Regions from separate parts of the Streptomyces sp. NPDC060205 genome, predicted to be linked through region 1. Evidence: riboswitches for the same ligand, from Rfam matches in the RefSeq annotation. Region 1 holds a riboswitch; the other holds the start of a gene.

Region 1 (7,610 bases):
CCACCCGGTGGCCCGCGGGGCACTGTGCCCGCCTGCTCTTGCGCGGCTCGGAGTTGTCGGGAGTCGGCCCGGAAGGCACCCTGACCAGTTCCGGCACGGCCGCCACGGGTGCCGCTCGCGGCGCCCGGTCCACCGGTGGCCCGGACGGCATCACCAGTACAGTGACCGCCGCGGCGGCAGCGGCGACGGTCCGCCACCGTCCTTTCGCCTTGCGCATCTCGGGCGCCCCCCATGTCCGGCGTTCGGCATCCGGCTCCGTCGAGCGTCTCGCCGTTCACGAGGGCAGTCCACCTGTCAGGCGTCCTCGGCCCATTCGCGCAGGGCGGCCTTGCTGGAGAAATCGGCGACGTTCTTGTCCAGCGGGTCGTCCGTGTACTGGTGGAAGCGCCACTTGGCCTGGATACGGGGCTTGCCCGCCGTCACGTAGTCCGCGATCCAGAGGCCGTCACCGGCATAGGATGTCGTGTCCACGTTCAACCAAAAATTCCGGTTGCAATAGAGGACGACCCTGTTGTTCGGTCGCAGTTCCCTCACCTTGCGGATGAAGCGGTCCTTCTCGGCGTTGCTGGCGTGGGTGCCCTCGCCCGTCGTCTCCCAGTCGACGGCGAGGATGTCGCCGGCCTTCTCCGGGGCCTTGCTGACGAAGTACTCGGCCTGGGCCGTGAGGTTGCCGGGCCACAGGAAGTGGTAGAAACCCACCACGCAGCCGGCGTCCCTGGCCCGCTTCGTCTGCGCGCTCAGCTTCGGGTTGACGTACGTCCGGCCTTCCGTGGCCTTGACGAAGACGAAGGACAGGCCCTCGGTGCTGTACGAGGACGACTGGTAGGCACTTACGTCGATGCCGCGCAGCATGCGTGACTCCTTGGTGCTGGGGTGGCCGGAAACACGGATCGTGCTTCCCGGGGCCTGTGGGGGGCAATCTCCTTTGTGGTGCCCGCACTTGGCCCGCACTACCCTCACGCACGTCAGCGCCCCGAAGGCCGCGCCGGAGCACGCGCCCCTCGGGACGGGCCCCCCGGAGGGCTCAGCACTCGATGATGTTCACCGCGAGGCCGCCCCGCGCCGTCTCCTTGTACTTGACGGACATGTCCGCGCCCGTCTCCTTCATCGTCTTGATGACCTTGTCGAGGGACACCTTGTGGGAGCCGTCGCCGCGCATGGCCATCTTCGCCGCCGTGACGGCCTTGACCGCGGCCATGCCGTTGCGCTCGATGCAGGGGATCTGGACGAGGCCGCCGACCGGGTCGCAGGTGAGGCCGAGATTGTGCTCCATGCCGATCTCGGCGGCGTTCTCGACCTGTTCGGGAGATCCGCCGAGCACCTCCGCCAGCGCGCCCGCCGCCATCGAGCAGGCCGAGCCGACCTCGCCCTGGCAGCCGACCTCGGCGCCGGAGATGGAGGCGTTCTCCTTGAAGAGCATGCCGATGGCGCCCGCGGCGAGCAGGAAGCGTACGACGCCGTCCTCCTTCTCGGCCTCGGAGGAGGAGGCGCCCGCGACGAAGTTCACGTAGTAGTGCAGGACCGACGGGATGATGCCCGCGGCGCCGTTGGTGGGGGCGGTCACGACCCGGCCGCCCGCCGCGTTCTCCTCGTTCACCGCCATCGCGTACAGGGTGATCCACTCCATGGCGTGGGCCAGCGGGTCGCCCTCGGCGCGCAGTTGGCGGGCCGACATGGCCGCGCGGCGGCGCACGCGCAGGCCGCCGGGCAGGATGCCCTCGCGGGACATGCCGCGCGAGACGCACGCCTGCATCACGCGCCAGATGGCGAGGAGCCCTTCGCGGATCTCCTCCTCGGTGCGCCAGGCCCGCTCGTTCTCCAGCATCAGCGCGGAGATGGACAGGCCGGTCTCGCGGGTGAGCCGCAGCAGCTCGTCGCCCGTGCGGAAGGGGTACTTCAGGACCGTGTCGTCGAGCTTGATGCGGTCCGCGCCGACCGCGTCCTCGTCGACGACGAACCCGCCGCCCACCGAGTAGTACGTCTTCGACAGGACCTCGGCGCCCGTCGCGTCGTACGCCCACAGGGTCATGCCGTTCGCGTGGTACGGCAGTGTCTTGCGGCGGTGCAGCACCAGGTCGTCGTCGAAGGAGAAGCCGATCTCGTGCTCGCCGAGCAGGTCGAGGCGGCCCGACGACTTGATCTTCTCCACGCGGTCGTCGGCGCCCTCGACGTCCACCGTGCGGGGCGAGGCGCCCTCCAGGCCGAGCAGCACCGCCTTGGGGGTGCCGTGGCCGTGCCCGGTCGCGCCCAGTGAGCCGTACAGCTCGGCGCGGACCGCGGTGACGGGGGTCAGCAGGTCCTCGTTGCGCAGGCGGTGCGCGAACATGCGGGCCGCACGCATCGGGCCGACCGTGTGGGAGCTGGACGGGCCGATGCCGATCGAGAACAGGTCGAAGACCGAGATGGCCACGGGAGCTCCTCAAAACGGGGTGAAGCGGGGTGGAACAGGGCGGAACGGGGTGGAACGGAACGGGGTACCGCGCGCACCTTCCAGTGTGCGCGGTACCCCGCGAAACGGAACTACTTGCCCAGACCGGGGTACAGCGGGTGCTTCTCGGCCAGGGCGGTCACGCGGGCCTTGAGCGCCGCCGCGTCGAAGACCGGCTTCAGGGTCTCGGCGATGACGTCCGCGACCTCGGTGAAGTCCTCGGCCGTGAAGCCGCGGGTGGCGAGCGCGGGCGTACCGATCCGCAGGCCCGAGGTGACCATCGGCGGCCGGGGGTCGTTCGGGACGGCGTTGCGGTTGACCGTGATGCCGACCTCGTGGAGGCGGTCCTCGGCCTGCTGGCCGTCCAGCTCGGACTCGCGCAGGTCGACGAGGATCAGGTGGACGTCCGTGCCGCCGGAGAGGACGTTCACCCCGGCCTCGCGGGCGTCGGCCGCCGTCAGCCGCTCGGCGAGGATCCGCGCGCCGTCGACGGTGCGCTGCTGGCGCTCCTTGAACTCCTCGGTGGCGGCGACCTTGAAGGAGACCGCCTTGGCCGCGATCACGTGCTCCAGGGGGCCGCCCTGGAAGCCCGGGAAGACGGACGAGTTGAGCTTCTTCGCGAAGGCCTTCCTGGCAAGGATGATCCCGCCGCGGGGCCCGCCGAGCGTCTTGTGCGTGGTGGAGGTGACCACGTCCGCGTACTCCACCGGGTTCGGGTGGAGGCCGGCCGCGACGAGGCCCGCGAAGTGCGCCATGTCGACCCACAGGTGGGCCTCGACCTCGTCCGCGATGCGGCGGAACTCGGCGAAGTCCAGCTGCCGGGGGTACGCCGACCAGCCCGCGATGATCACCTTGGGGCGGTGCTCCTTGGCGAGCCGCTCGACCTCGGCCATGTCGACCAGGCCGGCGTCGTCCACGTGGTACGCGACCACGTTGAACTGCTTGCCGGAGAAGTTCAGCCGCATCCCGTGGGTCAGGTGACCGCCGTGGGCGAGGTCCAGGCCGAGGATGGTGTCGCCGGGCTGGGCCAGCGCGAAGAGCGCGGCCTGGTTGGCGGAGGCGCCCGAGTGCGGCTGCACGTTGGCGTACTCGGCGCCGAACAGCTCCTTGACCCGGTCGATCGCGATCTGCTCGGCGACGTCGACGTGCTCGCAGCCGCCGTAGTAGCGGCGGCCGGGGTAGCCCTCGGCGTACTTGTTGGTGAGGACCGAGCCCTGGGCCTCCATGACCGCGACCGGGGCGAAGTTCTCCGAGGCGATCATCTCAAGGGTGGACTGCTGACGGTTCAGCTCGGCGTCGAGGGCGGCGGCGACGTCCGGGTCGAGTTCGTGCAGGGGCGTGTTCAGAAGCGACATCGGTCTGGGGTCCTTAGCGAGGAGCCGGAATCAGGAGCCGGAGTATTCGGTGTACTCGGCGGCGGAGAGCAGGTCCTTCGGCTCGTCCGTCACCCGTACCTTGAAGAGCCAGCCACCCTCGAAGGGAGCGGTGTTCACCAGCGCGGGATCGTCCACGACATCCTGGTTGATCTCGGTGATCTCACCGGTGACGGGCGAGTACAGGTCGCTCACCGACTTCGTCGACTCCAGCTCGCCGCAGGTCTCGCCCGCGGTCACCGCGGCACCGACCTCGGGGAGCTGGACGTACACCACGTCGCCGAGCGCGTTGGCCGCGTGCTCCGTGATGCCGACCGTCGAGACGCCGTCCTCGGCGCCCGACAGCCACTCGTGCTCCTTGCTGTAGCGCAGCTCTTGGGGGTTGCTCATGGCCTGAATTCTCCTGTACGCGGGTGAGTGCTGATGCAGGGGGAGTACGGGTGAGCTGGGCGGATGTGCCCAGGATCACGTGTGGCGCCTGTGGACCGGCGTCACGTGTGGCGCCTGCTGAGGGGCGTCACGTGCGGTGCTTGCGGACCAGTGTCACTTCTGGCGCTTGTAGAACGGCAGTGCCACGACCTCGTACGGCTCGTGACTGCCCCGGATGTCGACGCCGACACCGGCGGTGCCGGGCGCGGAGTGCTCCGCGTCGACGTAGGCCATCGCGATCGGCCTGCCGAGCGTCGGCGAGGGCGCGCCGGAGGTGACCTCGCCGATCACCGCGCCGCCGGCGACGACGGGGTAGCCGGCGCGCGGGACGCGGCGGCCCTCGGCGATCAGGCCGACCAGGACGCGCGGAGGCGTCGACTCGGCACGCGCGGCGGCCTCGGAGAGCGCCTCGCGGCCCACGAAGTCGCCCTCCTTCTCGAACTTCACGACCCGGCCGAGCCCCGCGTCGAACGGCGTGAGCGAGGTGCTCAGCTCGTGCCCGTACAGCGGCATGCCCGCCTCCAGGCGCAGGGTGTCGCGGCAGGAGAGCCCGCAGGGGGTGAGTCCGGCAGCGGTCCCCGCCTCGGTCAGCGCCTGCCACAGCTTCTCGGCGTCGGCCGGGGCGACGAACAGCTCGAAGCCGTCCTCGCCGGTGTAGCCGGTGCGCGCGATCAGCGCCGGGACGCCCGCGACCGTGCCGGGCAGGCCCGCGTAGTACTTCAGGCCGTCCAGGTCGGCGTCGGTGAGGGACTTCAGGATGCCGGGGGACTCGGGGCCCTGGATCGCGAGCAGCGCGTAGGCGTCCCGGTCGTCGCGGACCTCGGCGTCGAAGCCGGCGGCGCGCTCCGTGAGGGCGTCCAGGACCACCTGGGCGTTGGAGGCGTTGGCCACGACCATGTACTCGGTGTCGGCGAGGCGGTAGACGATCAGGTCGTCGAGGATGCCGCCGTCGGCCCGGCAGATCATGGTGTAGCGGGCGCGGCCGGTCTTCACGCCGCCGATGTTGCCGACCAGCGCGTGGTCGAGGAGCGCGGCGGCCTGCGGCCCGCTCACGGTGATCTCGCCCATGTGCGAGAGGTCGAAGAGCCCGGCCCGGGTCCTTACGGCGACGTGCTCGTCGCGCTCGGAGCCGTACCGCAGGGGCATGTCCCAGCCCGCGAAGTCGGTCATCGTCGCGCCCAGCGAGCGATGCAGGGCATCGAGCGCGGTGCGGCGCGGTTCAACAGAGGCGTTGCTGCTCATCGGCGGGGCTCCCAAGGCATGACGGCGAGGTCGTTCCTCCCCATCTGTCATCGGAACCTGAGAGGTTCGCCGTGACCCGCCGCAGGACACGGGGATCACTGACTTGCACCTTGGGTGGGGCCTACGCCCTGACGGTCAGGGGCGGCCCGCTTTTCAGATGTGCCTCGTCCGTGCGGTATCGGGGGCCTGAGAGATTCAAGGGAGGGACTTGCTCCTTCGGCGCCCGGGCACTCGTACACCTGCGTGTACGTGTTTCCCGGAACTCTCCCGCGCGGATTCAAGCGGCCGGTATGCAGTTGGCGGGCACATCATTGCACGCCCCCGGCTCCGGCAGGGGGCCGCGCGGTGTCCGGACGCATGGCCAGGGTGTCCACAGTGATCTGTGACGGGGCTGTGGCAGGACAAGAACAGAAACAGGGGGACCAGCGCATTACCTTCTCTTTACACTCGATGGAGATGGGTCTGCCGACCCCATGGGGAGGACGATCAGGGTGAACAGGACCACGGCGTACGCGACCGGTTCGGGCATCGCGCTGCCCAAGCAGCCATCCGCTCCGGCCAGGGAGGCGTGCGACCCGCTGGTGACCCCCGTCGTCCGCGATCTGCGGGCGCGCTCGGGCCACAGTCCGCACGGTCTGCGCTTCGGCGCGGCCGATCTGGTGGTGGTCACGGGGCTGCCGGGCAGCGGCAAATCCACGCTGATGCGCCGGGCGGTGACCGGCCGCCGCATCGACTCCCAGGACACCCGCGACCGGTGGGACGAGCGCCTGGCCCGTTTCCTGCCGTACGCGGTCTACCGGCCCCTCGTCCGCGCCGCGCACTACGCGGGCCTGCGCCGGGCCCTGCGCTCCGGGGAGGGCGTCGTCGTGCACGACTGCGGTACGCAGGCCTGGGTGCGCGACTGGCTCGCCCGGGACGCCCGCCGCCGCGGCGGCACCCTGCACCTGCTGCTCCTCGACGTCGACCCGGGCACGGCCCTCGACGGCCAGCGCGAGCGCGGCCGGGGCGTCTCGCGGTACGCGTTCGCGCGCCACCGCGGCGCGGTCGCCCGGCTGCTGCGCGCGGTGGAGAAGGGCGACCTCCCCGAGGGCTGCGGTTCCGCGGTGCTCGTCGACCGTGCCGCCGCGGACGTACTGCGCCGCATCGATTTCGGCGACTGAGGGCGACTAACCTCGTCAACCGCACACGGCGGTTGGAGCAGGCGGTGGAGATGGACTTCCAGGCACAGGACATTCCGGCACACGCACACCCCCACATGGGCTGGCCGGGAAACGAGTTGGAGGAGGTGCTCGCCGCCTCCCTGGGGCTGCCTCCGTCGCCCTCGACGGGGGCCCGGATCGTGGAGACCCTCGGGCGCAGCTTCATCTGGGTGCCGCTGCCGGAGGGGGGCGGCCCGCACAGCGGCCCGCTCGACCTGCCCACGATGGAGCTCGCCGGGCAGGCCTACGTGCCGGTCTTCACCTCGGAGCAGCAGTTCCGCCAGGTCGTCGGCGACCACATGGCGTACACGGTGGCGCCCGCGGTGGAGTTCGCGCGCGGCCTGCCGCCCCAGGCCGGCATCGTCCTGAACCCGGACGGCACGGTCGGGATACCGCTGCCCCCGGCCGCCGTCGCCGAACTGTGCCGGGCCGGCCGGACCGAACTCGACGGGCCCGCGAGCGGCGGCCGGGTCCGGCTCTTCCAGCCCGACTGGCAGGACGACCCGGTGGACTTCCTGGCCGCGGCGTCCGCCGAGTTCGACGCGACCGGCCTGGTGGCGAGCGCCCGGCGCTGTCTCGCGAGCATCGAGGGCGGGGACACGGTGATGTTCGTCGGGGTGGAGGTGATCCACTGGGACGAGAACGCCCGCACCCTCCCGCTGGACGCCCTCGGCCGCGCCCTCGGCCGGGTCCCCCTGCCCCACCCGGTGAGCCTGGTCTTCCTGGACGTGGCCCAGGACCCGGTGGGCGACTGGCTGAGGGAAAAGGTCCGCCCGTTCTACACCCGAGCGTTCTGACCCGATTCGAGGCGCGCCCGTCAGGGCGCGCCTCGAAGGGGCGCGGGGAACTGCGCGCCCAGCTACGCACGGCCCGCACCCGACAGCGCACAGAGAGTCCCGAGCTCAAAACACCAAACCCAGCGGAGCGCAACGGTGCTGT
Region 2 (7,610 bases), on a different contig from region 1:
GACCTGCGGGAGGGTGTCTTCTACGCGGAACTGGTGTTCGCCAGTGGAGTCGAGGTGAGCGCGCGGCCGTCCGACGCCATAGCGCTGGCCCTGCGCACCGGAACGCCGATCTACGGCAGCGACGGCGTCCTGGACGACGCCGGCATCGCGATCCCGGACGAGCAGGAGGACGAGGTGGAGAAGTTCCGCGAGTTCCTCGACCAGATCTCGCCCGAGGACTTCGGGACCAACAGCCAGTGACGTGACGGTGCGGGACACCGTCCGGTGACCCTCCGGGACCGTCGGGCGACGCGCCGTGCGGCGGCCGTCCCGAGAGCATTCGGCTAGCCTTTCCCCGCGGTGGGGCACGGGAAACCACTCTTGGGGTGATTATCACCCGGCGTGCCGAGTGTGGCGATCGTTGACGAGCCCCTGGTGACTGCCTACCGTCGAGAAGGCAGGTCAAGGACGGAGGTCGGCGTGAGAAGCAGCGGCGACGGTACGGCTGGGGGTGCTCCCGGACGCGGTCTGGGGGACAGTGGCCCGTACCCGCTTCACAGCAGCGCGGCCGATCACGTACAGCGGCCGACGGCGGTGCCGGGGGACGGCGAGGTGGCGTCCGAGGAGATCGGCTATCGCGGGCCCACGGCCTGTGCGGCCGCGGGGATCACCTACCGGCAGTTGGACTACTGGGCCCGTACCGGGCTGGTCGAGCCGAGCGTGCGGCCCGCCTACGGGTCGGGGACGCAGCGGCTCTACAGCTTCCGGGACGTGGTCGTCCTGAAGATCGTCAAGCGGTTCCTCGACACGGGGGTCTCGCTGCAGAACATCCGCTCCACGGTCCAGCACCTCAAGGAGCGCGGCTCCTGCGACCTGGAGCGGATGACGCTGATGAGCGACGGCGCGACGGTCTACGAGTGTTCCTCGCCCGACGAGGTCCACGCACTCCTCCAGGGCGGCCAGGGCATCTTCGGCATCGCCGTGGGAGTGGTGTGGCGGGATGTGGAGAGCGCGCTCTCACAGCTGCACGGAGAGCGTGTGGACACCGGCGAGACGCTCGTCGGGACCAATCCGGCGGACGAGCTCGCCAGGCGCCGCAACCGGGCCGTCTGAGCCGCCGCAGAGGGCGTGGCGGCGGTCCTGCGGCGGTTCCTGAGCGGTGGGCCGGGGCATTGTCAGTGGCTTAGGGCAGCATCGGACATGTGAGAACCGCGCCCACGATCCTGCATCTCGACATGGATGCCTTCTTCGCCTCGGCCGAGCAGGCGTCCAAGCCGAGCCTGCGCGGGAAAGCGGTCATCGTGGGCGGCCTCGGGCCGCGTGGCGTGGTCTCCACCTGTTCGTACGAGGCGCGGGTCTTCGGGGTGCATTCGGCGATGCCCATGGCGCAGGCCCGCCGGCTGGCACCGAACGCCGCGTATCTCGTACCGCGCTTCGGTCTCTACCGGCAGATCAGCGAGCAGGTGATGGGGCTCCTGCGGGAGCTGTCGCCGCTCGTGGAGCCGCTCAGCCTGGACGAGGCGTTCGTCGATCTGGAGGCCGGGGAGACGGCCTGGGACGAGGCGTCCGCGCTGCTGGCCGGCAGGAAGCTGCGCGACGACATCCGGGCCGTCACGGGGCTCACCGGGTCCGTGGGCCTCGCGGCCTGCAAGATGCTCGCGAAGATCGCCTCCGAGCAGGCCAAGCCGGACGGACTCGTGCTCATAGAGCCGGGCACCGAGCGGGCGCTGCTCGCGCCGATGTCGGTACGCGTCCTGCCGGGGGTGGGGCCCGCCACGGGCGACCATCTGCGGCGGGGCGGGATCAGCACGGTCGGGGAGATCGCGGAGGCGGGTGAGGACGAGCTCGTACGGCTCCTGGGGAAGGCCCACGGGCTCGCCCTGTACGCGATGGCGCTGGCCCGCGACGAGCGGCCCGTGGTGGCCGAGCGGGACACCAAGTCGGTGTCCGTCGAGGACACGTACGACGTGGACATCCATGACCGGGTGCGGGTGCGCATGGAGGTGCAGCGGCTTGCGGACCGGTGCGTCCAGCGGTTGCGGGGGGCGCATCTCTCCGGGCGGACCATCGTGCTGAAGGTGCGGCGGTACGACTTCTCGACGCTGACGCGGTCCGAGACCCTGCGGGGGCCGACGGATGATCCGGGCGTGGTGCGGGAGGCTGCCGCGCGGCTGCTGGAGGCGGTGGACACCACGGGGGGTGTGCGGTTGCTGGGGGTGGGGGTGACCGGGCTTGCCGACTACACGCAGGAGGATCTGTTCGCGCAGGCGCAGGCCGCTGCCGCGGGGGTGGAGGAGGGGGCGCCGGGGGAGCGGCCGGAGGAGGCCCAGGCGGTTGCCGTCGCCGTCGAGGACTCTGTGGTGGCCGGGCCCGCGGAGCGGGTGTGGCGGGCGGGGCACGATGTTCGGCATGCCGAGTTCGGGCACGGGTGGGTGCAGGGGAGTGGGCTGGGGAGGGTGACTGTGCGGTTCGAGACGCCGGATTCCGTGCCGGGGCGGGTGAAGACGTTTCGGGTTGATGATCCTTTGCTGGAGTTGGCTGAGCCGTTGCCTTTGGTTGAGCCTGTGCGTGTGCCTGCGGCGCCTGGGGAGGGGGGTGGGGGTGCGTTGTGAGGGTGCGGGTTCGTTGTGGCTGGTCGCGCAGTTCCCCGCGCCCCTAAGAGACTGCGCCGTTCCCCGCGCCCCCAAGATTGCGCAGTTCCCCGCGCCCCCAAGACTGCGCCGTTCCCCGTGCCCCTGGGGGGCTGGGGGTGGGGTGCTACGTGAGGTCCTCGTTCGTTGCCAGGTGGCCGAAGTCTCGGTTTGGGAAAGGGGGCGCCGGGGATACGTCCAGGCCGTAGTGGTGGTAGAGCTGTAGTTCTTGTTCGGGGGAGAGGTGGCGGCCTACGCCGAAGTCGGGGGCGTCCTTGATCAGGGAGCGTTCGAAGGGGACGTGCAGGGATTCGGCGATCACTTCGCTGGGCTCCAGGGGGACGAACGCGTCCCGGCTGAACAGGCCGGTGCGTATGGCCGCCCACTCCGGTGCGCCGGTCGCGTCGTCGAGGTAGACCTCGTCGACGGTGCCGATTTTCGTGCCGTTGCGGTCGAACGCCTTGCGGCCTATCAGGTTGCGCGGATCGATGTCGGTCTGCACGGGCCCTCCAGCTGCTCGCAACTCATCCGTAAGCACTACGAAAGAGCACTTTGAGGTGGGCGGCCACTTGAGGGAACCCCGCTGGTAGGCTGGGCGACGGCTGCTGACCCCGTGCGGGAGAGTCCTCCAGGCTTCATCGGAGGCGCCGAAGGAGCAAATCCTCCCCGGAATCTCTCAGGCACACGTACCGCATGGACGAGGTCACTCTGGAAAGCAGAGGGGTGTTCGAGTAGTCGACGGGCTCCGCTCTCACCGACGGTGAAAGCCGGTGCGCCTTCACGGCGGGCCGGTGAAGCTCTCAGGTTGAGATGACAGAGGGGGAGGCCGTTAGGGCACCCACCTAGTGGTGCCCCTCGAAGGTCGTCAGACCAGGAGGCCTCCGCAATGACCGCCCATCGTATTCCGCTCTCCGAGCTCGAACAGGGAATCCCCTTCGAGCAGCGTCACATCGGCCCCGACTCCGAGGCCCGCGCCAAGATGCTCGCGCAGGTGGGGTACGGCTCGCTGGACGAGCTGACGGCCGCCGCGGTGCCGGATGTGATCAAGAACGCCGACGCGCTCGAACTGCCGGGCGCCCGCACCGAGGCCGAGGTGCAGGCCGAGCTGCGTTCTCTCGCGGATCGCAACCAGGTGCTGGGTTCCATGATCGGGCTCGGTTACTACGGGACCTTCACGCCGCCGGTCATCCTGCGCAATGTCATGGAGAATCCCGCCTGGTACACGGCCTACACGCCGTACCAGCCGGAGATCTCGCAGGGGCGGCTGGAAGCCCTGCTGAACTTCCAGACCGTGGTCGCCGAGCTGACCGGACTGCCGACCTCCGGGGCCTCGCTGCTCGACGAGGGCACCGCGGCGGCCGAAGCCATGGCGCTGTCGCGGCGCATGGGCAAGAACAAGAAGGGCCTCTTCCTGATCGACGCGGACACCATGCCGCAGACGATCGCGGTGATAGAGACCCGCGCCGAGCCCACCGGCGTCGAGGTCGTCGTCGCCGACCTGAGCGACGGCATCCCCGCGGAGCTCACCGGGCGTGAGATCAACGGCGTACTCCTGCAGTACCCCGGTGCCTCCGGTGCCGTACGGGACCTGGGACCCGTCGTCGAGCAGGCGCACGAGCTGGGCGCGGTCGTCACCGTCGCCGCCGACCTGCTCGCCCTGACGCTGCTCACCTCGCCCGGCGAGCTGGGCGCCGACATCGCCGTCGGTACGACCCAGCGCTTCGGTGTGCCGATGGGCTTCGGCGGACCGCACGCCGGATACATGGCCGTACGGGAGAAGTTCGCGCGCAGCCTGCCCGGACGGCTCGTCGGTGTCTCCGTCGACGCGGACGGCAACAAGGCGTACCGCCTGGCCCTGCAGACGCGGGAGCAGCACATCCGCCGCGAGAAGGCGACCAGCAACATCTGCACGGCTCAGGTGCTGCTCGCCGTGATGGCCGGGATGTACGCCGTCTACCACGGTCCCGAGGGGCTGCAGGGCATCGCCCGGCGCACCCACCGGTACGCCACGATCCTCGCCGCCGGTCTGACGGCGGGCGGGGTCGAGGTCGTCCACGAGGCGTACTTCGACACCCTCACCGTGCGGGTGCCCGGCCGGGCGGCCGAGGTGCTGGCCGCCGCCCGTCAGGGCGGGGTCAACCTCCACCTGGTGGACGCGGACCACCTCTCCCTGTCCTGCGACGAGACGACCACGCGGGCCCAGCTGGGCGTCGTCTGGTCGGCGTTCGGTGTCGACGGCGATGTGGCCGCGCTGGACGGGACCGCCGAGGACACGCTGCCGGCCCCGCTGCTGCGCACCGACGAGTACCTTACGCACCCGGTCTTCCACCAGTACCGCTCGGAGACCGCGATGCTGCGCTACCTGCGCCGGCTCGCCGACCGCGACTACGCGCTGGACCGGGGCATGATCCCGCTCGGCTCGTGCACCATGAAGCTCAACGCGACCACCGAGATGGAGCCGGTCACCTGGCCCGAGTTCGGGCAACTGCACCCCTTCGCGCCCGCCGAGCAGGCGCAGGGCTATCTCACGCTCATCCGTGAGCTGGAGGAGCGGCTCGCCGAGGTGACGGGCTACGACAACGTGTCGCTCCAGCCCAACGCCGGTTCGCAGGGCGAGCTGGCCGGGCTGCTGGCCGTCCGCGGCTACCACCGGGCCAACGGCGACGAGCAGCGCACGGTCTGCCTCATCCCGTCCTCCGCGCACGGCACGAACGCCGCGAGCGCGGTGATGGCCGGGATGAAGGTCGTCGTCGTGAAGACCGCCGAGGACGGCGAGATCGACGTCGAGGACCTGCGGGCCAAGATCGAGCAGCACCGTGACGAGCTGTCCGTGCTGATGATCACGTACCCCTCGACGCACGGGGTGTTCGAGGAGCACGTCGCCGACATCTGCGCGCAGGTGCACGAGGCGGGCGGGCAGGTCTACGTCGACGGCGCGAACCTCAACGCGCTGGTGGGGCTCGCCAAGCCGGGGCACTTCGGCGGTGACGTCTCGCACCTCAACCTGCACAAGACCTTCTGCATCCCGCACGGTGGCGGCGGTCCGGGCGTCGGCCCGGTCGGCGTACGCGCGCACCTGGCGCCGTACCTGCCGAACCATCCGCTGCAGCCCGCCGCGGGTCCGGAGACGGGCGTCGGGCCGGTCTCCGCGGCTCCCTGGGGTTCCGCGGGCATCCTGCCCATCTCGTGGGCGTACGTCAGGCTCATGGGCGGGGAAGGGCTCAAGCGGGCCACGCAGGTCGCCGTGCTCAGCGCCAACTACGTGGCCAAGCGCCTGGAGCCGCATTTCCCGGTTCTCTACACCGGTCCCGGCGGGCTCGTGGCGCACGAGTGCATCATCGACCTGCGGCCGCTCACCAAGGCGACCGGTGTGAGCGTCGACGACGTCGCCAAGCGGCTCATCGACTACGGGTTCCACGCGCCGACGATGTCGTTCCCGGTGGCCGGCACGCTGATGATCGAGCCCACCGAGAGCGAGGACCTGGCCGAACTCGACCGGTTCTGCGACGCGATGATCGCCGTTCGCGCGGAGATCGAGAAGGTCGGCTCGGGCGAGTGGACGGCGGACGACAACCCGCTGCGCAACGCCCCGCACACGGCGGGCGCGCTGGGCGGCACGTGGGAGCACGGGTACAGCCGCGAGGAGGCCGTGTTCCCGGCCGGGGTCTCGGTCGCCGACAAGTACTGGCCGCCGGTGCGGCGGATCGACCAGGCGTACGGCGACCGGAACCTGGTGTGTTCCTGCCCGCCGCTGGACGCCTACGAGGAGTAGTCGCACCCGGACATGCGTCGGGGCCGGTTCCGGGAGTGCTTCCCGGGGCCGGCCCCGCTGTCGTTCTCGTTGTCGTCGTTCTCGTCGTCCGTGCCGTGCTGTGCCGCTCAGGCAGCGGTCATCACATCAAGGGCCAGCGGCCGGTGCGGCGCGATGATCCGGCCGTCCGGCAGAAGCTCACCGGTGTCCTCGAAGAGCAGGACGCCGTTGCACAGCAGGCTCCATCCCTGCTCCGGGTGGTGCGCCACGAGGAGCGCGGCCTCCCGGTCGGCGGAGTCGGCTGTCGGGCACGGTCGCTGGTGCTGGCACATTGATGGGATCTTTCGCTTCGGTGTGAGGTCGGTGTTCGATGTGTTGTCTGTTCCGCGGCTCGAACTCGCGTCCATGGCCGCCCCCCGTTTGTCAGATGGTCCGGAACCCAGTGTTGCCCTCTGGGCGTCAATCCGCAGGGATTTGGCGCCAGCGCTCCTCACAGGTTGATGACGCATCACCCGTGCGGACGGTTCATCTCAACTGGGGTGTCCCTTCGGGTGGTTCGCAATGGTCGGATGGGGCTAGTCCGTATGGGCCGGGAGTGCGCTGTGTCTTGCACGTGTCACTCCGAGCAATGTCCCCCCGTGTCCCTCCCTCGCTTCTCCGCCGGTCGGTGCGCACAGCAATGTGCCCCGCGGCCGGGTGGTGGCCGCGGGGCAGGGGAACCGAGGTGCGCTCAGGCGGGTGAGCCGAGCAGTGGAGTGGCCGCGGGGGCCAGCCGGTTGGTCAGTACGGGCAGCAGTTCGGCCACGCGGTGCGGGCGGTGGGCGGCGATACCGGGCGGCGCGGGTGCCAGGGGCACCAGCAGGTCGGTGGCGGCGAGGTGACCCTTGGTGCCGTCGGCGGTGAAGTCGCCGTGCAGCCAGAGTGTGAGCATGTAGAGCTCGGGTACGGAGAGCAGACGTGGCTGGTACGACCCCTGCATCGTCTCCGCCTGGCGCAGGGCGCGCTCGGTGGCGGCGACGTACGGGCCTTCGAAGAAGTGGGAGAAGGCCCAGCCGTCCGGGGTGAGCCTGGTGTCCGCGGCCGCCACCGCGCGTTCGTGGCAGCGGATGAGGAAGCGCCATCCGGCGAGCCGGGTGGCCGAGGTACCCGCCGGGGTGATGCGGTCGAGTACGTGGACGGGCAGCGGGAGTTCGGCGGTGAGGGGTCCCTGGGTGTCGCGGAGGGACGGGGTACGGGCTTCGCGGACCGCG

The links. A riboswitch is a leader RNA that binds a small molecule or an ion and turns the genes downstream of it on or off. The one in region 1 is predicted to bind glycine.
Region 2: another riboswitch for glycine. It lies ahead of gcvP (aminomethyl-transferring glycine dehydrogenase); the one in region 1 lies ahead of gcvT (glycine cleavage system aminomethyltransferase GcvT).

What each region holds. Positions count from the first base shown of each region.
Region 1 is NZ_JBHWZP010000066.1:4,271-11,880, reverse strand. It holds gene ACFWGJ_RS14540 (hypothetical protein) at 1-217, opposite strand, end outside; gene ACFWGJ_RS14535 (glycoside hydrolase family 25 protein) at 295-852, opposite strand; gene ACFWGJ_RS14530 (L-serine ammonia-lyase) at 1,025-2,410, opposite strand; gene glyA (serine hydroxymethyltransferase) at 2,521-3,783, opposite strand; gene gcvH (glycine cleavage system protein GcvH) at 3,814-4,191, opposite strand; gene gcvT (glycine cleavage system aminomethyltransferase GcvT) at 4,345-5,472, opposite strand; glycine riboswitch at 5,636-5,752, opposite strand; gene ACFWGJ_RS14510 (AAA family ATPase) at 5,946-6,632, shown strand; gene ACFWGJ_RS14505 (enhanced serine sensitivity protein SseB) at 6,683-7,468, shown strand.
Region 2 is NZ_JBHWZP010000169.1:7,809-15,418, forward strand. It holds gene ACFWGJ_RS26530 (bifunctional nuclease family protein) at 1-240, shown strand, start outside; gene ACFWGJ_RS26535 (MerR family transcriptional regulator) at 460-1,092, shown strand; gene ACFWGJ_RS26540 (DNA polymerase IV) at 1,182-2,591, shown strand; gene ACFWGJ_RS26545 (PRC-barrel domain-containing protein) at 2,737-3,111, opposite strand; glycine riboswitch at 3,216-3,311, shown strand; gene gcvP (aminomethyl-transferring glycine dehydrogenase) at 3,496-6,381, shown strand; gene ACFWGJ_RS26555 (DUF5999 family protein) at 6,489-6,692, opposite strand; gene ACFWGJ_RS26560 (hypothetical protein) at 7,091-7,610, opposite strand, start outside.